4 regions of the Paenibacillus sp. FSL R5-0486 genome follow, and region 1 is predicted to be linked to each of the others. Evidence: predicted binding sites of a transcription regulator. Region 1 holds the regulator's gene; each other region holds the start of a gene.
What was found. The regulator Rex, encoded in region 1, represses fermentation and respiration genes when NADH is low (regulators of the CRP and FNR family bind a similar motif). The targets are predictions, from matches to a motif close to TTGTGAAATATTTCACAA.
Positions count from the first base shown of each region.

Region 2: adhE (bifunctional acetaldehyde-CoA/alcohol dehydrogenase) is a predicted target of Rex. The motif match lies at 2,923-2,940, and genes of this name have one in related genera.
Region 3: MKY01_RS29490 (formate/nitrite transporter family protein) is a predicted target of Rex. The motif match lies at 3,920-3,937, and genes of this name have one in related genera.
Region 4: MKY01_RS30125 (cytochrome ubiquinol oxidase subunit I) is a predicted target of Rex. The motif match lies at 2,352-2,369, and genes of this name have one in related genera.

Region 1 covers NZ_CP150237.1:4,401,327-4,407,260, reverse strand. Annotated here, with positions in the region: gene dinG (ATP-dependent DNA helicase DinG) at 83-2,944, shown strand; gene MKY01_RS19505 (redox-sensing transcriptional repressor Rex) at 3,164-3,817, shown strand; gene MKY01_RS19500 (amidohydrolase) at 3,804-5,111, shown strand; gene MKY01_RS19495 (DUF5590 domain-containing protein) at 5,149-5,679, shown strand.
Region 2 covers NZ_CP150237.1:4,632,848-4,638,781, forward strand. Annotated here, with positions in the region: gene adhE (bifunctional acetaldehyde-CoA/alcohol dehydrogenase) at 230-2,842, opposite strand; gene MKY01_RS20635 (Crp/Fnr family transcriptional regulator) at 3,273-3,989, shown strand; gene MKY01_RS20640 (hypothetical protein) at 4,077-4,790, opposite strand; gene MKY01_RS20645 (hypothetical protein) at 4,988-5,719, opposite strand; gene MKY01_RS20650 (helix-turn-helix domain-containing protein) at 5,914-5,934, opposite strand, start outside.
Region 3 covers NZ_CP150237.1:6,666,215-6,672,148, reverse strand. Annotated here, with positions in the region: gene MKY01_RS29505 (ABC transporter ATP-binding protein) at 221-1,105, shown strand; gene MKY01_RS29500 (glutathione peroxidase) at 1,345-1,824, shown strand; gene MKY01_RS29495 (FAD-dependent oxidoreductase) at 2,307-3,668, shown strand; gene MKY01_RS29490 (formate/nitrite transporter family protein) at 4,046-4,897, shown strand; gene MKY01_RS29485 (hypothetical protein) at 4,913-5,137, shown strand; gene MKY01_RS29480 (molybdopterin oxidoreductase family protein) at 5,323-5,934, shown strand, end outside.
Region 4 covers NZ_CP150237.1:6,816,474-6,822,407, forward strand. Annotated here, with positions in the region: gene cydB (cytochrome d ubiquinol oxidase subunit II) at 1-870, opposite strand, end outside; gene MKY01_RS30125 (cytochrome ubiquinol oxidase subunit I) at 815-2,230, opposite strand; gene MKY01_RS30130 (hypothetical protein) at 2,613-3,905, shown strand; gene MKY01_RS30135 (glycosyltransferase) at 3,902-4,897, shown strand; gene MKY01_RS30140 (glycosyltransferase) at 4,899-5,934, shown strand, end outside.

The sequences.
Region 1 (5,934 bases):
CTTTTTTGTCAGTTAATTTTCAAATCCCCTTTTTTTTGCTATGCTGTAACATAGACTGGAATGGAAGGGACCGTACATTGCAATGAAATTTGCCGTATTGGATTTCGAAACAACCGGCACGCAGTCCGACGGTGAGATTATACAGGCCGGACTTGCCATCATAGATCATGACTACAGCATAACTCAAATATATAGTTCTTATGTGAACCCTGGTGTACCGATTCCCCCGTTTATTTCGGGGTTGACGGGTATTACCGATGCAGATGTGGCGGACGCTCCTTCACTCGAAGAGATGATGATGGAGATGGTTCCGCTGCTTAATGATGTGGTGCTTGTTGGACACAACGTCGCTTTTGATTTTCACTTTTTGCAGAATGCTCTTGACCGTTGCGGTTATTTGCCGTTCACTGGCCGCATTCTGGACACGATTGATTTTCTGAAGATCACATTCCCATCACTGGGTTCTTATCAACTCGGTTATGTGTCTTCCGAATTTGGATTTCAACATGATCGCCCTCACCAGGCAGACAGTGATGCACTGGCGACAGCCTATGTGCTACTCAAGTGTCTGGATGAGTTAAAGGAATTACCGCTCATAACGATTCAGCGTCTCAGTGACCTGTTTGCACCAGAAGACAGTGACTTGGGTTGGTTTTTGGACGGAATGCGCAGTGAGAAGGAAGCAGAGCCGATTCAGGACCTGGACGGACATACCTATTATCGTCAGCTTGCTCTTAATGTAAGTGATTGGACCGATATTGGTGCACCACGCGATGAGCGGGAGGCTAACCCCCTCGATGGTGTAAGCTTCGAACAGTTTATGGACCAGGTTCGGGAGAATCTGAAGGATACACTGGATCATTACGAAGAGCGTGAAGCGCAGACTCAGATGTTCAGCAGTGTAAGGCAAGCCTTGGATGAAGAGAAACATCTCTTGATCGAAGCTGGAACGGGTACCGGTAAATCTCTAGGGTATCTGTTGCCTGCTATTTATGAAAGTGTGAAGCAAGAACAGAAAGTTATGGTTAGCACGCATACGATCAATCTGCAGGAGCAATTGAGAGAGCGGGACATTCCGATGCTGACTCAAGTGGTTCCGTTCCCGTTTAAGGCTGCTGTATTCAAAGGACGTGGACATTACCTGTGCCTGCGCAAATTTGAACACAAAATCAATAAACGTGAATTCGCCACACCGAAAGAGGATTATTTCACAGCTGCTCAGATGATCGTCTGGCTTACGCAGACCGAAACCGGAGATGATGAGGAACTTAACCTTAGCGGACGCGGAGGGGACTTCTGGGAGACCGTACAGAGTGAATCCGAATCATGTCTGGGAAGATCCTGTCCATGGTTCCGTAAATGCTTCTACCATCGTGCCAAACATGAAGCAGGGTTGTCTGATATCGTAATCACCAATCACTCCAAATTATTTACGGATGTGAAAGCCGCGCATCAGCTGCTGCCGGCCTATGAGAGTCTTGTGATCGATGAGGCACATCATCTGGAGGATGTCGCTGGTAAACATCTTGGAATGCATATGAAATATTTCACCTTGGTTCATACACTGACCCGCCTATTTAAAGACAGTCGTAATGGTCAGCTACCTATGCTTCGTTCGCAGTTTTCCGGGCATGAAAATTCGGTGCAATGGGGCTCCATGGTGGATCAGATGTTCCCGCTCGCTCTTGAAGTTAAGGAGCTGTGGGATCGTATGAGCGATGCCTTGTTTGGTCTCTTGCCTGAACGAAGTGATGCTTCACCGGGAGAGACGGGGCAATTTTCACTGCGTCTGAAAGCATCTCAGAAACCTGCAAAATGGCAGGAGTTGCAGGATCTGGAGAACCAGATCTATGTGACTCTGGGCGATTTGGTTCGCAAAGGGGACAAATTGCTGCTTGAAGTGAAAGAGGATCAGGATGATTATCAATCGGATAGTCTGATCACGGACATTACAGGATTGCTGAAAGATCTGACCACATTGAAGGAGAATCTACGTTTCTTCATGCGTATGGATGACGCCAAAACGGTGTACTGGATGGAAGCCAGCGGCCAATTCCGCAGCAAATCTCTCCAGCTGTATGCCGTACCTGTAGATGTGAGTGCACAACTTAAGGATTTATTTTTTGATAAAAAGAAAAGTGTTGTGCTTACATCGGCTACGCTTTCGGTAGATAAGTCATTCCAGTTCATGATTGAACAGCTTGGCTTGCAGGAAGCCGCCGAGAACAATCGGCTATTAACGTCGATGTTGCCATCACCTTTCAACTATCGCGATCAGGCACTTCTGGTGATTCCGCGTGATTTCCCAAGTGTGAAGGGAAGTGTGGGTGATGCGCACTTTGTTAATATGCTGGTGCAATCACTCGCAGAGACGGCAATTGCTACGCGTGGACGCATGATGGTTCTGTTTACTTCATACAAGATGTTGCGACAGGTCTATGATCCGCTGAAGGAGGCACTGTCTGGCAACGACATCTCGTTGCTTGGGCAAGGCGTTGACAGTGGAAGTCGTTCCAAATTGACTCGCAGGTTTCAAGATGCCAAAGCAACGGTACTTCTGGGCACAAGTAGCTTCTGGGAGGGTGTAGATATCCCGGGAGAGGCGTTAACTTGTCTCGCTATTGTGCGACTGCCTTTCCAGCCACCGAATCATCCGTTGGTGGAAGCCAAGAGTGAGTTGCTCCAGGAACAGAAGAAAAATCCGTTCATGAAACTGTCCGTGCCACAAGCGGTCATTCGTTTCAAGCAGGGATTTGGCCGATTGGTACGTACAGCAAAGGACAGAGGAATTGTCATTGTTTATGATACACGGGTGATTGAAGCGTATTATGGTAAATTCTTTTTGTATTCATTACCTGGTCCCAAAATGGAGCATATGCTCACGGAGCAAATGGTTCCACGAATTACTGAGTGGTTGGAAAAACCTGCTAATGAACAAAAATAATGGTTGTTTTGTTCGTTATATCATTGCATGACACTATCGTTTGGCGTTAAACTTTATTAGATATTTCCGTATCCGATTAAAGCAGTTGCACGTAAGAACTTATAACCTAAATTACAAGGAGCATTCTGTATAAAATGTCACGTTTATCTTTGAGTTTTATACAGAATGCTCATCTTTTCATCTATTATTTTATCGTGGCCTTGGTAAGGGGGAGCAAGAATGAAATCGGATAAAATTTCGGAAGCGGTGGTACGACGTCTGCCTGTTTACTTGCGTTATTTGAACGAGTTGCATCAGCGTGAGGTGGCTACTGTTTCTTCTCAAGAGCTTGGACAGAGGCTGGATCTGAATCCGGCCCAAATTCGTAAAGACCTGGCTTACTTCGGTGATTTTGGTCGTAAAGGGATCGGGTATGATGTATCCTATTTGATCGAGAAAATTCGTCACATTCTCAAAATCGATCAGCAAATTAATGTAGCTCTGGTAGGAGCGGGTAACCTCGGTCAAGCCTTGTCCAACTACAACGCATATCTGAAAGACAACATGAAGATTGTTGCTGTATTTGATGCATATGGACCGAAGATAGGTAGTCAAATCAACAGTTTGACGGTAAAACCAATGGATGAATTGACGGAAGCGGTTAAAATGGAAAACATTCGCATCGGAATTATCACGGTTCCGGATACGGAAGCCCAAAATGTAGCCGATCAGCTTATTGAATCAGGAATTGAAGCGATCCTTAATTTTGCACCAACCATTCTAAAAACACCGCCGCATATCCGCATTCACCATGCTGACTTTACAACGGATCTGCTTAGTTTGGCCTATTACTTGGAGACTGGAAAGGACGACGAGGAAGATGACAACAAATAGATGGGTAATTCACAACGGCAAATTTGCCGTTAATGAAGGCGGCACAACATGGAACGTGGTCCACGGATACATGGTTGTTGAGAATGACAAGATTGTGCATATTGGTGAGACATTGCCGGATGAAGACAAAAATTGTACCAAAGTGGATGGAAAAGGACTGTTCTTCCTGCCGGGTCTGATCAATACGCATGGTCATGCAGCGATGTCGTTGCTCAGAGGGCACGGAGACGATCTTGCATTGCAAGTATGGTTGCAGGAAAAAATGTGGCCGATGGAAGCGAAAATGACTTCAGAAGACGTATATTGGGGAACTTCGCTATCGGTGCTTGAAATGTTGAAAGGCGGAACTACAGCTTTCCTGGACATGTACGATCACATGGATCAAGTTGCCAAAGTTGTGGAGCAATCCGGCGTTAGAGCAGCACTGGCACGTGGTGTAATCGGGTTGTGCTCGGAAGAAGAACAATTGCGGAAGCTGGAGGAGTCGGCTGCGTTTGCGCGTGAGTGGAATGGACAGGCAGATGGTCGCATTACAACCGTAATCTCGCCACATGCACCATATACATGCCCTCCTGACTACATAGAGAAGCTTGTGCAGGTCGCGAACGACCTAAACCTTCCCCTTCATACACATATGTCGGAAACGCTTCGTGAAGTCGAGCAGAACGTGGCTGATTATGGACTGCGTCCTGTGGCACATCTGGAGAAACTGGGCTTTTTCTCTCGTCCATCCCTGGTTGCACATGCGGTGCATCTGAATGACGAAGAGATTGAGATTCTGGCCCGTCATGATGTGGCTGTATCCCATAACCCGGGAAGTAACCTGAAACTCGCTTCCGGTGTTGCGCGGGTACCTGCGTTGCTGAAAGCAGGAGTTACCGTGTCACTCGGAACAGACGGACCGGCAAGCAACAACAACCTGGATATGTTCGAGGAAATGAGACTGGCTGCATTGATCCACAAAGGTGTATCTGGTGACCCGACGGCAGTGCCAGCAGGCGAAGCGTTATTACTCGGAACGTCATACGGTGCCAAATCTATCTTCTTGAACAATACCGGAGCACTCCAGGTCGGCATGAAGGCTGACTTTATCGCCTTGGACATTGAACAGGCACATTTCTATCCACATACAGACCTGATCTCACATACAATCTACTCGGCTTCTGCTAAAGATGTTGAGCACGTATGGGTGGATGGAAAACAAGTGGTGAAACATGGCGAATGTCTGACGCTGGATGAAGAACGCATTTTGCGTGAGTCTCAATTGGCATTTGATGGTCTGCTTGCTCGTTAATTGCAGGACAGCATCATAGGGAAAGGAAGTTCGGCTTTTGAAGAAAAAAAAGAAGTGGATATGGATTTCGCTGCTTGCACTGGTTCTGATTCTGTTTGGACTTCAGCGTTATTACGTCCATGTCACGCAGGACCAACGCAAGGAAGAAGCGCTCGCCATACAGGCAGCACAGGAGCAACTGGGCATTACATCCTATGATGAATTGCGTAAGTACATCTGGGGAGACAAAGAAGGCTCTGACAACATCTACTGGACCCTGATCGGCAAAAACAAGGATAACCAGGATGTTATGGTCTGGGTTAAGTTCGACGCAAACAATCAGCCGGTTAAGGGTGCAAACGCTGTACACAGTGAGCTGCTGCAGAATGGCATGTCCGAAGCGCAGATACGCAATCGCTTCAGTTCTGAAGTTCCTGCCGGTGAGATTAAACGAATCATGCCCGGAGTTGTGAATGGAATATATGTGTGGCAAGTGTATTATAAAGATGGTACGCACAACCACTATCGCTTTTATCGTTTTAGCAACGGAGAACAGGTGGACCTGGTCTACACACTCCCGAACAGCTAGAACAAGATAGAGTGAGATAACTAGAGAATTAAAGAAATGAAAGAACCGGCAGACGGATATCCGACTGAACCGGTTCTTTGTGTTGTCTGTAAACATATTTGATTTAAATAGTTAAAATTAATAATTTATTCATATTTTCGCCTTCGAAATTGTATATACGATGTGATATACTCAGATATGTACTCAAAGTTACATTCAAAAACAAATAATCCTGTCGAAATTCTCGCAGGAGTCAATGTACACATATTCGTATAT
Region 2 (5,934 bases), 230 kb from region 1:
GTGAACATCTGGCTCAAACAGCCACGTCACGGATTCCGTGTAACCTCTCTAGAACCCTTTTGCTCCTCTATGCTCGGAGCAAACCAAATCTTAAAATACTCCTGAAAAACAGAGGCTTCACTCTTCTGTTTTTCTGCCCACTCGTTATTGTGTGAAAGACGGCAATCGGGGCTCCCCTCTCGGGGAACCCTGATCTTCTTGCCGTAAAGCACGCTTTGTTCTAAATTTATTATTCAAACTTTCCGTAGAAAGCGTTGCGGTATACATCAGCCAGTTCAGTTACCAGCGGCAACTTCGGATTGGCGGTTGTACATTGGTCTTCGAAGGCACGGTCTGCCAGATAATCGACATGTGCTTCAAAGTCTTTGGCATCGAATCCGATCTCTTGGAACGATTCTTCAATACCCAAGATTTTGTTCAGTTTACGGATGGCATTGATAAGACTGGTTACGCCTTCTTCTGTCGTACGAGCAGGCAATCCCAGTATGCGGGCAATTTCGGCATACCGCTCATCCGCTACAAAGTGCGAATATTTCGGGAACGATGCAAATTTGGTCGGTTTTTTTGCGTTGTAACGAATGACGTGTGGCATCAGAATGGCATTGGTGCGTCCGTGTGCGGTGTGATACTGACCGCCCCATTTGTGCGCCAAGCTGTGGTTAATGCCCAGGAATGCGTTGGCAAACGCCATACCTGCAATCGTGGAAGCATTATGCATTTTTTCACGTGCCAGTTTATCTCCTTGCAGCGCAGATTGCTCCAGGTATTGGAATACCAGTTGGATTGCTTTGATCGCAAGTCCATCCGTGTAATCATTTGCCATAACAGATACATAAGCTTCAATCGCATGCGTCAGTACGTCCATTCCTGTGTCGGCAACCGCTGTTCTAGGCAGGGAATATACGAATTCTGGATCGACAATCGCTACGTCTGGTGTCAGCTCATAGTCGGCCAATGGATATTTGGTGTTACCTTGATTTTTATCTGTGATAACCGCGAACGATGTCACTTCAGAACCTGTACCCGATGTGGTTGGGATCGCTACAAATTTCGCTTTTACGCCGAGACGTGGATATTTGTAGATCCGTTTGCGGATATCCATGAATTTTTGTTTCAGATCGTTGAAGTCCGTGTCCGGATATTCATAGAACAACCACATGGCTTTGGCAGCATCCATCGGTGATCCACCGCCGAGTGCGATAATGCAGTCTGGTTGGAAGCGGCGCATCATTTCGGTTCCGCGATCTACCGTTGTTGTCGATGGATCTGGCTCTACATCGGAGAATACTTCGATCGCTACTGGCATTTGGCGTTGACGCAGATAGTGTTCTACCTTTTCAACATATCCAAGCTTCACCATCATGGCATCCGTAATAATGGCCACACGTGTGATGTCAGGCATTTTGGCAAGATACTGTGTTGCTCCTTTTTCGAAGTAGACTTTGTTCGGCACTTTGAACCATTGCATATTCACGGTACGGCGAGCCACCCTTTTCACATTGATTAAGTTCACAGCGGTTACGTTGGAAGAAGTCGAGTTACGTCCGTATGATCCGCATCCCAGTGTCAATGAAGGCATGTTTGTGTTGTAGATATCCCCGATGGCACCGTGTGTGGATGGTGAGTTCACAATAATCCGTCCGGTTTGCAGACGATCTGCGAATTTGCCGATCACTTCTTCATTTGTGGAGTGGATAACCGAGGAGTGACCCATGCCGCCAAAAGCAACCACTTCTGCTGCACGTTCAATGCCCTCTGCTGCCGTTTTAACTTTGTAACAAGCCAGTACCGGGCTTAATTTCTCAGCCGACAATGGGAATTTGGTACCTACCCCTTCAATCTCGGCCACGAGAATTTTGGTGCCTGCTGGAACTTCAATACCGCACAATTTCGCAATGCTTACCGCAGATTGACCAACAATCGCCGGGTTCACCGCACATTTCTCGGTATTAATCGCACCTGCTGTCAATTTTGCTGCTTCATCTTTGTTAACAAAGTAACAGCCATTTGCAATCATTTTTTTCTTCACTTGATCAAAGATCGGTTCTTCAATGATGACCGCTTGCTCGGAAGCACAGATCATGCCGTTATCGAAAGACTTGGACAGGATCAAATCCGTTACTGCCTGATTGATATCCGCGCTTTTCTCGATAAAGCAAGGTACGTTACCCGGTCCTACGCCCAGTGCAGGTTTACCACAGCTGTACGCTGCACGTACCATGCCTGATCCGCCTGTTGCCAGAATGAGAGCCACATCATTGTGATTCATCAGTTCGTTTGTACGATCCATGGAAGGATCATCAATCCACTGGATACAATCTGCTGGTGCACCATGTTTCACAGCCGCTTCCAGCAGGATTTTGGCAGCTTCCCGGCTACAATTCTGTGCAGATGGGTGGAAGCCAAAGATGATTGGGTTACGCGTCTTGATGGAAATCAATGCTTTAAACATCGTCGTTGATGTTGGGTTGGTAACTGGTGTAATACCCATGATGATGCCGACCGGCTCCGCAATTTTCTGGAAGCTTTCATACTCGTTATCTTCAATCACACCTACGGTTTTATCGTACTTGATACTGTGGTACACATATTCTGTTGCAAATATATTTTTGGTGATTTTATCCTCATATACTCCGCGGCCTGTTTCTTCTACGGCCATCTTGGCGAGCATCATGTGTTTATCCAGACCCGCAAGCGCCATTGCTTGCACAATCCGGTCAATCTGCTTCTGGTCCATCTTCATGAATGCGGCGTGTGCTTTATTCGCTTTGTCGATTAACGTTTGAATATACTGACCTGCTGTCGGTTCTTTTGCTGGGGCGACTTCGTTCTTTACAGCCATCTCCCTCATCCTCCTAAAGGTTCGTATTAGTTTGTCTCTCTCGTTTACATTCACATCGTAACATGACAATAAACTTAATTATGTGATTTTTTTCACAAAGTATAACAAATTTAATTTAAGTTTTGTAGTGTCCTTCATACGACCATTTTCACTTCCTATTTAAAATATAGAGCTGTAAAATTCATCCTCTCCATTAAAAGTGAATTTTATCACAATGTTTGAAATTTCGTCATTTTTGCCCCCTTTCCTTCCCCCTCAAACGGTAAGATTAGGTATATACTGAACTTAAAAATTGAACCACCGCAATTTGTACCGTCCTTCCTCCCGGCCGAGATGACCCTGATCAGGACGGCAACGGTTTGCGGCGAACCTCGGAGGCTACTGCTTACTACAGAAGGTCGTCCGATGGACATGAAGGGGAGATAGACTTATGAGAGAACTAACAACTGTACTGGAAAAGCGCGGTAATACTAACTGTTTCTCGGAAGCAAATTTCAACCATCTGCTGGTTACCATGAAAGATAGAACCTATTTGGAAGGTACACATCTGTACTGGGAAGGCGACATCTCTGACAAACTTTATTATATGAAACGGGGCCGTGCCCAGATCACCAAATCCACGGATGAAGGCAAGGAACTGATCATGTACATGTATCAATCCGGTGATATGATTGGGCAGGCTGATCCCTTCTTTGGCTCTAAACACAGCTTCTCAGCGGAAGTATTGGAGGACAGTGAGATCGGTGTACTGGAACATAAAGACCTGGAAATGTTAATCTGCCAGCATTGTGACTTCGCGATCGATTTTATGAAATGGATGGGCATCCACCACCGGTTGACACAGACCAAATTCCGGGATCTCATGTTATATGGCAAACCGGGTGCACTTTGCTCCACCCTCATTCGGTTGTCGAATTCGTATGGTGAGCCTCATGGAGAGCATGTCATTATTCACAAAAAAATTACCCACACGGACCTGTCCAATATGATTGGAGCCACTCGTGAAAGTGTAAACCGCATGTTAAGCGACCTGCGTAAGAAAGATGGGATTGAATATGACAATGGCATGATTGTCATCAAAGATCTGAAGATGCTACAAGGAATCTGTCACTGTGAGCTTTGCCCGAACGAGATCTGTCGTATTTAATATTTGACTATGCTGATCGGATCTTGCTTATATATTTAATGAAAAAAAGCCCAGTTCTCTAAAAAGAGATTGGGCTTCTTGGTATACTTAGGATGCATTGGTTAATTCAAGCTTAACCGCATCACGTGGATTCAATTTCATGTCCAGACCATTTTCCATTAATTCTTTGTCATTCACCATAATGACCCACCGCTCATTCATACGAGGCGTGACATTCTCGACCGAAACGACAAATTTGTTATTCTCCGACATTCTTACAATGCCGCTGGACTTCAACACATCACGAACTGTGCACTCTTGAACGTAGACGCCGGCATATTGACGATTAAGGGTTGGCATAATGTTTCCACCGCTAACCTTGAGTAACGTTGTCTGATATGCAACGCCATCCCCCCCACTGTCAGCGGCTTTCACGTAAATGATCACTTCATCTTTGGCATGAAGCTCCATGTCCCAATCTTCCTGTTCAATATCCTTGCCGTTTAATTTGACAGCCCAGCTAAGCGAAGAATCCAGAGAAACTTCACCGACGGATTGAATCCGTTTGCCATCTGCCGTAAAATCAACCAGTCCGCTATTGAGTAATGCTTTTTTGAGTGTCAAACCCTCACTAAAATCTCGCTTAATGGACTTTGTTGCATCAGGCAAAAACGTACTGCCATCTACAGCCACTGTGATTGTATTCGCTGTTTCTGTCTCCTTGACAATTGGCTGCTCAGAAGGCTGTGTCTCACTACAACCAGCCAAGATCGCCAGTAGGAGCAAACATACACCTATGTAACCGGGGATTTTCTTCATCATGTAGGTAACACCACCCTGCGTAAAATCATTCACCCTGTTGTCCATAACCTCTATTATGGCACAACCTTCGGCAAAAAAAAGTGTCAAAGCCGTTACTTTTATAGGCTACCGCCTGCAAATAAGGCTTGTACAAGAAAGAGAGCCTGCACACAGGCTCTCCAATCTATATCATTTTTATGTTCTAATTGGTTACGTTATCATTGGACACTAGCCTGCATGTATGTCCGTCCTCCATCGCCATCTTTCAGATATGGATTAAGCCCGAAGAACTGCTCCTCAGATACGTATACACCTGTCAGCAATCGCCCTTCAAGCAATCCACCGTCAACCTGCACGCAACATGAAGGTGCGTCTACATACTCCTGATACAACGGAATCTGCCCATATTGTTGATGGACCTTAAATACCTTGCCTTGCTCATGCAAAGGCCGTTCCGAGAAATAGGTAGGCACAATATAACGGGCAATGACATCCAGCTCCTGCACGCTATAAAAGGGTTCATCACCAAGCCATGGCGCAAACATTCGAATCTTCTCATATTGAGACCAGACAACCGCCTGAATCAGCATTTCTGCCTCAACCAACCGACCTTCTCCCACATCTAAAGCCAATTGCTTAGCATGCATAGTTTCTTCCATCTGAGACATCGTTGAATCAGGTTGTCCCAGCTCACATCCGATACACTTCCAGCCCCTGGACGTTTGAATCCATTTTTGCAGCACCGCCGGAGCTAATTTCGGACCATCGCTGTTCACAGAATGCGTATTCACTTCGGCAAGATCATCCTTAACCAAACGGGAATATGCTGTGCGCTTAAACAACTCTGCAGCTTTTTTGTAAATGAGATGGACCTGAATGGATGCGCTCTCAAGTTCTGCAATATCTTTTTTGCCGTAGCGTACTTCACGGGATAAGCTTTCTTCTCTCATGACAAGTGGGCCTCCTTCGCTCCGGCCGTCTGTGGCCATTTTCTATAGATTATACTACAACTCATGACAACATGTGCATAGCCCAAGAGAAAAACGCCGAACAACATAGTACTTAAGACAAAAACCCCTGATTTCCACAGAAATCAGGAGTCTATGTCATTCATGCAACAAAAGTGGGTGATATTGCTTATGCGTTAGTCAACCCACTGCTCAGC
Region 3 (5,934 bases), 2.3 Mb from region 1:
TCTCATGTGTACTTGGGAAAAGAGCAGGATTTCTGCTACAGAAAGACCAAATAAAGCACGAAAAGAGAAGAAAATTTGGTTTTTTATGTTGACAAATGATAATGATTATCAGTATCTTTAGTGTAGAAGATATTTGCGTCGGAAATCACAGAATTACAATTTCGTTTTTGTTGTCATAGCCGGATTACATAACCGGGATAAATGAGAGAGGGATGATCGCATGTTTCGTCTGGAGACGACCAAGCTGGATATCGCTTATGAGGAAAGACTAATTGTAGAGGATCTGAATATTCAGATTCCCCAAGGAAAAATTACAGCACTTGTTGGAGCCAATGGTTCAGGGAAGTCAACCATCCTGAAAACGATGGCACGCATTATGGCTCCAAAAGCAGGTAATGTATTGCTCGACGGGAAGTCCATCCATAAACAGTCCACGCGTGAAGTTGCCAAGCAACTTGCGATTTTGCCACAGAATCCAACAGCCCCTGAAGGTCTTACCGTTACTGAATTGGTATCGTATGGTCGCTTTCCTTATCAAAAAGGATTTGGCTCCATGCGTGCGGAAGACAAACGTATGATTGAATGGGCTATCGAAGTGACAGCCATGACTGAATTCCATGATCGTCCGATTGATCAACTGTCCGGTGGACAGCGTCAACGTGCCTGGATTGCCATGGCACTTGCACAAGAAACAGATATCCTTTTCCTGGACGAGCCGACTACATTCCTGGATATGGCTCACCAGCTCGAAGTATTGCAATTACTGGAGCAACTGAATGCCACAGCCAACCGTACCATTGTTATGGTTGTGCATGACTTGAATCATGCTTCCCGCTACGCACATCACATGATTGGTATCAAAAAAGGTAAAGCCATCGCTCATGGTTCACCTGTGGAAGTTATGAACTCAGATGTACTTCGTGAAGTATTCAACATTGAAGCAGATATCGTGATTGATCCGCGTTCCGGTGTACCGCTCTGCTTGCCTTACGCTCTTGCAGGCGAACGCCAGCAATCGAAGACGCCAGAGCAGCTGGTCATGAACAGTGCGATGGTTCATGCTGGAGGACGGGCAGAACCACGTGTTCAAGCGACAGGAAGTTAACGAAATGGGCCATATGTGGTCCTTACATTATAGAATGAAGCCGCTGTGCGCTATCGCACGCGGCTCTTTTGCATTCATGGGGGATTTGCAATGCATGGGAGCAAAGGGAAGGGGTAGACCCGGGATTTGGTAATCGCATTGGATCAGGTCTATAATAATAGGACAGGCTGTGAGCCCGTTGGTTATGCCAACGTGCTCGCAACAGCCCAAACCAACATATGTCATGGGAGGAATCAGTCATGTCCGTATATTCATATCAGGCGGTAACCACCGCGAACCAAGAAGTCTCACTGGATCTGTATCAAGGTAAGGTATTGGTCATTGCCAATACAGCCAGCAAGTGTGGGCTGACCCCGCAATACGGTGAATTGCAAAAGCTTTATGATCGTTATCGTGATCAAGGCTTGGTTGTACTGGGTTTCCCTTGTAACCAGTTTGGAGGGCAGGAGCCAGGTACAAGTGAGGAAGCGGAATCATTTTGCCAGATTAACTATGGTGTGAATTTCCCGGTGTTTGCCAAGGTAGATGTGAATGGTGAGGACACTCATCCCCTGTTCCAATACCTGAAGGAGCAACAACCTGGCGTAGGTGAAACAAGCGACATCCAATGGAACTTCACCAAGTTCCTTGTTAACCGTGAAGGTGAAGTGGTAGGTCGTGTTGAACCGAAAGAATCTCCGGAGACAATGATTGCAGATATCGAGAAATTGCTCGGTTAATACATGAACGTTTGAGAAGCCTGTCCTTGCATAAACAAGGATAGGCTTCTTTGATTATTTTATATACGTTGCTTTTTCTCTTCACAGGTAGGAGTTGGATCCATGAAATCAACCCTGTATTGAAATTTGAAGTATTTAATTTTGTATAAGTCAAACATGAAGGCAGGAGACGCCTCTAACTTTATACGTCCACACTGTGTTCATACAGGGATCACGGAAGCCATTACATAGCATAAACCCGCCCAAATCCGGGGACAATGAAATCAATACAATGAAGGGAAGAAAGGCTTAAATACAGGGAAATGACCTCCTTCGACAAACTTTTTTTGCTCAACCTATTGCAATGTGAAAAATATCACATTATAATGAGTGTATAAAGTGAAATAAATCACATACACAGTTTCGAACAAGAAGTGAAATGTTTCACAACCATAACAACCTTATATTCAAACTCATTTATATATTTCGAGGAGGAACTTTTAATGAAAATCGCAGTTATCGGATGTACACACGCAGGAACCGCAGCCATCGTAAATACCGCCAAATTGTACCCGGATGCTACCATCACGGTGTATGAGCGCAATGACAATATCTCCTTCCTATCTTGTGGCATTGCGCTCTACGTAGGTGGGGTTGTGAAAGACCCTGACGGTTTGTTCTATTCTTCGCCTAATCAACTGGCAGAGCTTGGTGTTGAAACCAAGATGCTTCATGAAGTAACAGCAGTAGATGCCAAGGGCCATACCCTTCAGGCTAAAAACCTGCAAACCGGGGAAGAATTTGAAGATACGTTTGACAAACTGATCGTGACAACGGGGTCATGGCCTGTCGTTCCGAAGCTTGAAGGCATCGAGATGGACAACATTTTACTTTGCAAAAACTACAATCATTCCAACACGATTATTGAAAAAGCCAAAGATGCCAAACGTGTTACCGTTGTAGGTGCAGGATATATCGGCGTAGAACTGGTTGAGGCTTTCCAGATGAACGGCAAGGAAGTTACCCTGATCGACAGTGTGGACCGTATTTTGAACAAATACTTGGACCCTGAATTCACGGATGCGATTGAAGATACGTTGACTGGACGCGGCATCAAGCTGGCTCTTGGTCAAACGGTACAGAAGTTTACTGGTGAAGATGGCAAAGTAACTAAGGTGATCACGTCCAAAGGAGAGTTCGAAACCGATCTGGTTATTCTGTGCATTGGTTTCCGTCCAAATACAGAGCTGCTCAAAGGCCAAGTGGATATGCTGCCAAACGGCGCAATCATCGTGGATAAATATATGCAAACGAGTCAAAAAGACGTCTTCGCTGCGGGTGACAGCTGTGCTATTCATTACAACCCAACAGGCAAAGCAGCGTACATTCCACTGGCAACCAACGCCGTGCGGATGGGTACACTTGTAGCCCGTAACCTAGTTCGTCCTACAACACCGTATATGGGTACACAAGGCACATCGGGTATCAAAATTTATGAGCAAAATATCGCGGGTACAGGGATGACGGAAATGTCTGCTGCTGACGAAGGCCTGATTGTTGAATCTGTCGTACTGGAAGACAGCTACCGTCCGGAGTTTATGCCAACGGCTGAGAAACTGTTGCTTAAAGTGGTATATGAGCAGGCTACTCGTCGAATTGTCGGAGCACAGGTGATGTCTCAGGTTGATCTGACCCAATCGATTAATACGATCTCGGTCTGCATCCAAAACAACATGACCGTAGATGAGCTGGCCTTCATCGACTTTTTCTTCCAGCCACATTACAACAAACCGTGGAACTTCCTGAACACGGCGGGTCTGCAAGCACTGCCTCCAATTGAAGTAAAAGCACCAGCAATGGTGTAAGGAAGCAGAATAGATGGTTTAACAGCGATCTTGATAAACGCCATACAAAGATAAGTCATGCTTGTCCGTAAATAAGAGGTGTACGATAACTGCCAAGATTACGAAACAAGGCGGACGATTATAAAGGAAAGAGAAGACTGGCGAGTATATCGTCAGTCTTCTTTTTTGTTGTTTTAGCTACAAAAGGCCTTACTACACTCTTGCTGTCATAACTATTCCAAGACACTCTTAAAGTATCTTTTTAAGTAACATTGTGATAATTTGCACAAAGTTATGTTTAGGACCGAGATACAATTAGGATGTGGTATTCAACGCATAACTAATGAATTTCAGATGGTTTTATCCAATGATGAACAATGAAGGAGAGGATGAATGATATGGCAGCAAAAACACCTCTTGAGGTTGCACAATATACGGCGCAAACAGGCAAGAAGAAGGCTCAATATCCGGTGTCTTCTGTACTGGTGCTTAGTTTTCTGGCAGGGGCTTTTATTGCGCTGGGTTTTCTATTGGATATTCGGGTAATTGCTTCTGCGCCAGCAGAGTGGGGGAGTCTGGTCAATCTGATTGGAGCAGCAGTGTTCCCGGTTGGATTAATCTTGGTACTCATAGGTGGTGGCGAGCTGCTGACGGGCAACATGATGGCAGTTCCACTTGCAACGATTGCACGAAAATTATCTGTGGGTAGTATGTTGAAAAATCTAACCTTAGTGACGATTGGTAATTTTGTTGGAGCTTTGTTTGTCGCGTACGCGTTTGGACATGTGCTTGGTCTGACCGGAGAGGGTGTATATCTGGCAAAAGTGGTGGATATGGCTGGGCATAAGCTGCATGACGGCTTCCTGCAAGCTTTCATCTCTGGCATCGGCTGTAACTGGCTGGTCGCGCTGGCCGTGTGGTTATCTTATGCATCCGATACGATGAGTGGCAAAGTACTGGGCATTTGGTTTCCAACGATGGCATTTGTGGCGATTGGATTCCAGCACGTTGTGGCCAATATGTTCCTCATCCCGGCGGCAATTTTCGAAGGACATTATTCGTGGGGTCAATATGTGATGAATTTCATTCCGGTATGGCTCGGGAATCTGACTGGTGGTGCTCTGTTTGTAGCTGCAGCCTATTGGGTGGTGTACCTGCGCCAAGCCGAGCCAAAAGTGAAACCAGAGATGGCGACGTCGATCGAACCTATGGAGACGGAGGCTAGAGTAATGTTGAGCAAACAAGCATAGAGGGCACAGCGAGGTATGGATACACGTATATTAGAAGTGAAGACGATTCTGATCTTGCTCGGTTCATGGCGAATATGCTGTGATGGAGCAGGGTGGGATCGTTTTTTTGTATGGGGTTCTTGTTGGAGTTTAACGCAAAATAAATTCGCCATGACAAGGTTCGGGGGAACGAAACCTGTTCATGGCGAATTTCGGGAGTGGTCCATGATATGGCATGAGGAGGAAGTGGGGAAACACTAGCCTAATGCCTTATTTTTAATTTACCCCTGAATTCTGAAGTTGAATCAAACTCAAAAACATTTTTTTGAAAATAATTTAAAGCCGCCATAGCGGCGAATATGAAGCAAAAACATACTGTTCTCTTTGCGCGATAACCTCGAAGAAGATATGATATAGGGATAGCTTTTAAAGAGGGGAGCCTTACGATGATCGATCAGGAGAATGGTGTATTTGCGGCGGTGTGCCCGCTCGACTGTCCGGACACTTGTGGTCTGTTATTACATAAAGAGAACGGCAAAATTGTGAAGGTGGCAGGCAATCCGGATCATCCGATCACCAAGGGTGCCATTTGTAATAAAGTCAGAAATATGACCGAGCGGGTATATCACCCCGAGCGTCTACAATATCCGATGAAACGTGTAGGAGCCAAAGGCGAAGGCAAGTTTGAACGAATCAGTTGGGATGAAGCGATTCGTGAGATTACGACCAAATTCACTGCATTGTCCGAAACCTACGGCCCGGAGAGCATCCTGCCCTACAGCTTTTACGGTAACATGGGTATTCTCGGCGTAGACGGCATGGATCGGCGTTTCTTCAATGCGCTTGGTGCGAGTGTACTGGAGCAGACGATCTGTAACTCCGCTGGAAATACCGGCTGGAAATATACGATGGGCGCCAATCGGGGAACAGTGCCGGAAGATACGGAGCATGCAGATCTCATCCTGGTGTGGGGTGGCAATATCGTCAGTACCAATATGCATCAGGTCGTTTTGGCTGAGAAAGCACGCAAGAAAGGCGCCAAGATCGTCGTAATCGAT
Region 4 (5,934 bases), 2.4 Mb from region 1:
TCTTGGGAAAAGTCCGATAAATACCGAGGCAAAGGCAATTGCAATCACTGCCCCTGTCATACCAAAAGCCCAGCCTTCACGCTTCTGACGAACAAAGTATGCCGCAAGTGCAAGCGAAACTGCGCCAAGTACAACCATGATCCAAAGAGCCCAGCCGCGTACGGCGAACACATCGGTCATGAAATACGTCATTAACGCGTAAACAGCGAGTAGTGCAGCCAGCGGCAGCATCAACTTTTGCGCTGTCTTCAAGGCACGCTCTCTGAGATCACCTACTGTCCGTAGTGAGGCAAACAGCAATCCATGCACCAGACATAACAGGGTTACGCTCAAGCCACCAATCACGGTGTACGGATTAACAATATCGAGGAATCCTGCACGCAATTGCATCTCCCCATCAATGGGCAGACCTTTCATCAACGTGGCAAAGACCACTCCGAACAGGAAAGGCAAGAGCGCGCTGGAGACCACAATGATGATGTCCCACGTTTTTCGCCAGCGCTGCTGTTTCATTTTACTGCGGAATTCGAAGGCAACACCGCGGCCAATCAAGGCGAGTAACACCACCACAAGTGGCAGGTAAAAACCACTGAACAACGTGGCATACCAGTGCGGGAAGGCAGCAAACATTGCTCCCCCCGCCGTAATCAGCCATACTTCATTACCATCCCAGAACGGACCGATTGAGTTAATCAGGGTCCGACGTTCACGATCTGTTTTGGCAATAATGCCTGTAGACATCCCCACACCAAAATCAAAACCTTCCAAAAAGAAGAAACCAACAAACAATACGGCAATCAGCAGAAACCACAACTCACTTAGTGACAACGGAATAACCTCCATCCACGCCGAACGGATCGGCCGATTCATCGTGATCTTCTGGCTTCTCGACCGCAAACGGTCCTGCTTTGATCTCACGTACGAACAGGTATACCATCACGATTCCGAGAACCGTATACGCAGCGGTAAAAGCGATGGTCGAGAACAGGATCATTCCTGCGGATACGTTCGGCGAGACCCCGGCTTCGGTTGTCATATAGCCAAATACTGTCCATGGCTGTCTTCCAACCTCGGTCATAATCCAACCTGACGTATTGGCGATAAACGGCAGGGAGATGGCGAACACCATCAGACGCATAAACCACTTTCCAGCGACCTCTAGCTTCTTACGCATGGCTAGGAATGTACCGTATAGCGCCAATGCAATCATTAAACCACCCGCTGCGATCATAATGCGGAAACTCCAGAATGTTGTCCGTACCGGCGGGATGTAGTCCCCCGGTCCATACGTCTGTTCATACTCAGCTTGAAGCTCCTTCATACCTTTGACACTACCGGAGAACTTGCTGTAGGACAGATAACTGAGCAATCCAGGGATTTTGATCTCACCCGTACTCTCCTGTTTATCCGGGTCAATAAAAGCGACCACCGTCCATGGCGCCGGATCTTCTGTCGTTGTCCATGTGCCCTCACTGGCTGCCATCTTCATCGGCTGTGTCTCCACCAGATATTGCGCCTGGAAGTGACCCGAGAATGCGACGCCGAATGAAGAAACAAGAGCGATAATGATCGCAATATTAAACGATTTGCGGAAGATCTCCACATCCTGCTTTTTCATCAATTTGTAGGCACTGATCCCGGTTACGACGAAGGCCCCTGTCATCAATGCCCCAAAGACTGTATGTGGGAACTCAACGAGAAGCTGACCATTTGTGATGAGTGCAAAAAAATCATTCATCTCGGCTCGGCCGTTGTTAATCTCAAACCCAACAGGATGTTGCATAAATGAATTGGCTGCCAGAATCCACAGCGCGGACAGGAATGTGCCGACAAACACCAGCCAGATGCAGGCCAGATGCACTTTTTTGGACAAACGATCCCATCCAAATATCCACAATCCAATAAATGTAGACTCCATAAAAAACGCCAGTAGCGCTTCAATAGCCAGTGGCGCACCGAATACGTCCCCGACAAATCGGGAGTACTCGGACCAGTTCATACCAAACTGGAACTCTTGCAAAATACCTGTGACTACCCCGACGGCAAAGTTAATCAGGAACAGCTTGCCCCAGAACTTGGCCATCGTTTTGTAGATCTCCTTACCCTTAACAACGTACAACGTCTCCATGATTGCAACCAACAGTACAAGACCGATGGATAGCGGGACAAAAAAGAAATGGAAAATCGTTGTAAGTGCATATTGGATACGCGATAACATAATCGGATCCATACCGTTACCCCTTCTTTCTGTTCACTTCGCAGTATGCGTATTTGGCATTGAAGCTGCACCTTCGCTGTCTGTCCGCCAAATACGTTGATGAACGTATTGTGCCAGATTACCTATTTTATACATGTGAGAATTATCACAATCTTCGTCTCTAAAGCAAAAAAAAGTGATCCTGGTCACACAAAAGATAAAATTCAGCCTATTATCACAGCTTGCCAACTGCATCTATTCATGGAAGATACTCATGTTTGGGACGGAATGCCCATATGTTAGTCTCAGGCATATCATGCGAAGTACCGTGAGGGCTTTACATATGAAGTGAAAGCATGAAGCACATGCAGAGCGAAGACGCTCCATATTACAGTTAAGGTGAGGTGAACTACTCATGGAAAAACCTGCACCACTACCAGGTGAAGACGCCGAAGCCAGCCTGGATAAGGCCAGTACAACACAGCCCCCTGTCCGGTATGTTCTCTTCCCTCGCAAAGGAGGCTGGTCATCCTTTCCCTATCCCGATATTGCTGCACTGCTGTCGATCGAGGGAGAGGTCTACTATGTCAGTAGCCTGACGCAAACAGAAGATGTACCTCCGGTCATTACCGTCATCTCCCTCCCTGAGGCTGAGCAGCTATTGCTGGAACCTCGCACCGTAGCCGTGGTCGCCCATCCCTACTGGCTAATAGCTACGGCTTCGCTGGAGCCTGAGCTATGTATTGCCCTGCTCCCTGAGCCTGCTGGAAACGAAGCAGAATCTCCGCTATGGGAGAGCAGTATTTCCAAACTGGTCGGCATCGCCGATCTGGTAGGCACATCCTCCGAAACACGTTATATGAAGCTGTTATTCCAAGGCGTACGTGTTATCTGGCTGGGCGGAGAAGACCCTGCACCTGCGGGTACGATGCAAAGGGATGATCTCGAAGTCCCTCTCCGGGACTACGAACTGCTCTTCTTGCATGCGCTGCGGCAGATCCTGTCAGGCACTCCAGATAGCGTCACCCTGCTTCAATGCAGTGTACGTGCCGACTTCTACCGTCAGCTCCGTGCCAAAGCAGGTGCACATGAGACGATATGCTTTTTGCTGGCAGCCTATGAGTACTTGCTTGAAGATCCGCGGGCCGTCCATTCGTTGCAAGAGGCCTTCACCCATGCGGTCATGAATGGTCGCAGTGATTGCGTGGTCTCCCATTATCGATTCCTGTCTGCCATCCATGCCCGGGCTGGACAGTTGGAGGACGCCCTGCGGGTGTATGGAATTAGTGCAGCAGATGAACAAGAACGGCATCATTATGAACAGTTATGTCGCTGGCTGGAGGCAGGAGAAGATCAACTTGTACGAGCGGAACTACTGCGTATGAATGATGATTACGGAAACGCCCTGCGTATCCTGGACGAACTTGGCGGAGAAACGGCGAGACATTGGAAATTCCGCATTTACCAGGAGACTGGACGTGTGGAAGAAGCACTGGCTCTGGTGCATGCAGTCGATATTCAGGATGATGCCAGTCGCCGGGATTACCAGCAATTATCCGGCAGTGCGCTGGCACTGCGAGGGGAACGACACGGGGCAGTCCGACATTTCCTTGAGACAGCACTGGAGGATGAAGATGCGCTGGTCCGGATTGTCGAGCTGGAGCTGTTGGATCATGCTATACAGCAATTGCTTGGGGAGGTGCCATGATGCTGGACCCAAAGAAGCGCAGACAACAGTTGAATGGACCAATGGTGCACAGGGATATCCGAACCGAAACCACTTACACGCCAACCGAAACAGTCGATCGAACACATACAGACGCATTGGAAAATGGAGATCACACCCCGGTTCATGCACAACCAACGCAGGACATCCGAAGCCAAGTGCATCACTGGAATGATTCACAAGGTCAGGCAGAACAGAATGCTGCTGTAACACATGAGGAAACAAGTATATTCAAAGAACCCTTCTCCATTCGTCGGGTTCGCAAAAACAAAGGCAACAAGCTGACCGCCATGCTCCAGGTTCGCAATGAACGCGGCCGATACCTTGAAGAAGTATTGCATGATCTGAGTGAGTTCGTGGATGAGATTGTCATTGTGGACGATGCCAGCACAGACGGAACACCGGACATATGCAAAGCCTATCCAAAGGTGGTCCGTCTGGAGGTATTGGAGAAACCACTGTTCGCCGAGGAATGGCGACTTCGCAACACCTTGTGGCAAGCGGCTGCGGGAACATGTCCCGACTGGTTGCTCTCAGTTGATGCGGATGAGCTGTACAGCTCAGAGGCCAAGAAAGCCATACGCACTCTGATTAATCAGGAGTACGCAGACTGGTTTGCATTCCGTTTCTACGACATGTGGGGTGGCCGGACCCACTACCGGGAAGATGATCTCTGGTGTCTGCATAAACGGCATACTGCTTCACTTGTACGATATATGCCTGGATATCCTTATTTTTATCCTCAACAGAATCATCATGTTCCCCGTCTTCCCTTGTCCTGCACGGTATTGCCTGGGGTCAGCACGGAATTGAAGGTTCAGCATCTCGGATGGGCAGGCAGTCTGGAGGACCGGGTTCGTAAATATTTGCGTTACAAGCGCATTGATCCTAGCGGTGAGTGGGGCAATCTTGCACACTACGAGTCGATTCTCGATCCGGAACCTCGGCTGATTCCCTGGAAGGAGGGACCGTGAGATGGGCGTGGTGAGTATTCTGACGCATAGTTTCACCGACGGGTACAACCGGGAATTCGGTCGTGTATTTGGTGGTGGACTGGAGCGATATATTCTGGATCTGTGCAGTGTCATCCGAGGACTCGGGCATATTCCCGAGGTTCATCAGCTCTCTTATTTTGAAGCATTCCAGACTCGGACGGAGCAGATTGACGTATTTGGTTATTCGTACGACATGGATAATGTACCGGAAGCCTTTGACCGGATGGCAGCAGCAGCGCGCGGCCCAGTGATCTATGCCAGCTGTCTGTGGCAACCCATCACCTACAAACCCGGCAGTCTTGGCATCTGTCACGGCATTAACTGGGATCGTCCCAGACTGCCACTGGAGACCAAACAACAAGTCGCGGAACATATTCAACTGGCTCTGGATGGACTCGTGCGCATTGTATCCGTGGATTCCCATTTCCAGACCTTTTGCCGGGCTGCGTGCACCTATACCGATCCAAGGCAGGTTGTCCTGATTCCCAATGCAGTGGATACATCCTATTTCACACCAGCCCCGCCAACGCGGACCTTCGAGCAGAAACAGGAAGACGAATGGCTTGTCGCATGGAAGAATGATCTGGCGAGTCATGAAGAAAGTGTTGGTGCAGTTATATCAGGAGTGCAAGCTGTAGAAGGCAAGGATGGAACGAGTGGTGATGGAGCGAACAGTGGTAAGGCTAACAGAGATGGAGGTGGAGATACAGATACAGATAGCGATCAAGAACAAGAGGGGAAAGAAACGGTAGATTTCCATTTACAGTTATCGAAACGGGAAGAAGTCAAGGCAGATGGCGTAACGTATAGGTTTGCTCATAATCACCGGAATTCAAAGGATTGGGCTACGGAGATTCTGGTAGAAGCAGATGCTGAGTATCAGGTTAATGGTCCGATTCAGGGACAGGTTGAAAAGAAAACTGTGGATGCCCGTATAACCTCTCCCCGCCCAATTCGCATTATCTATCCACGCCGCATCAGCATGGAACGGGGTATTATTCCAATGATGCTGGCAG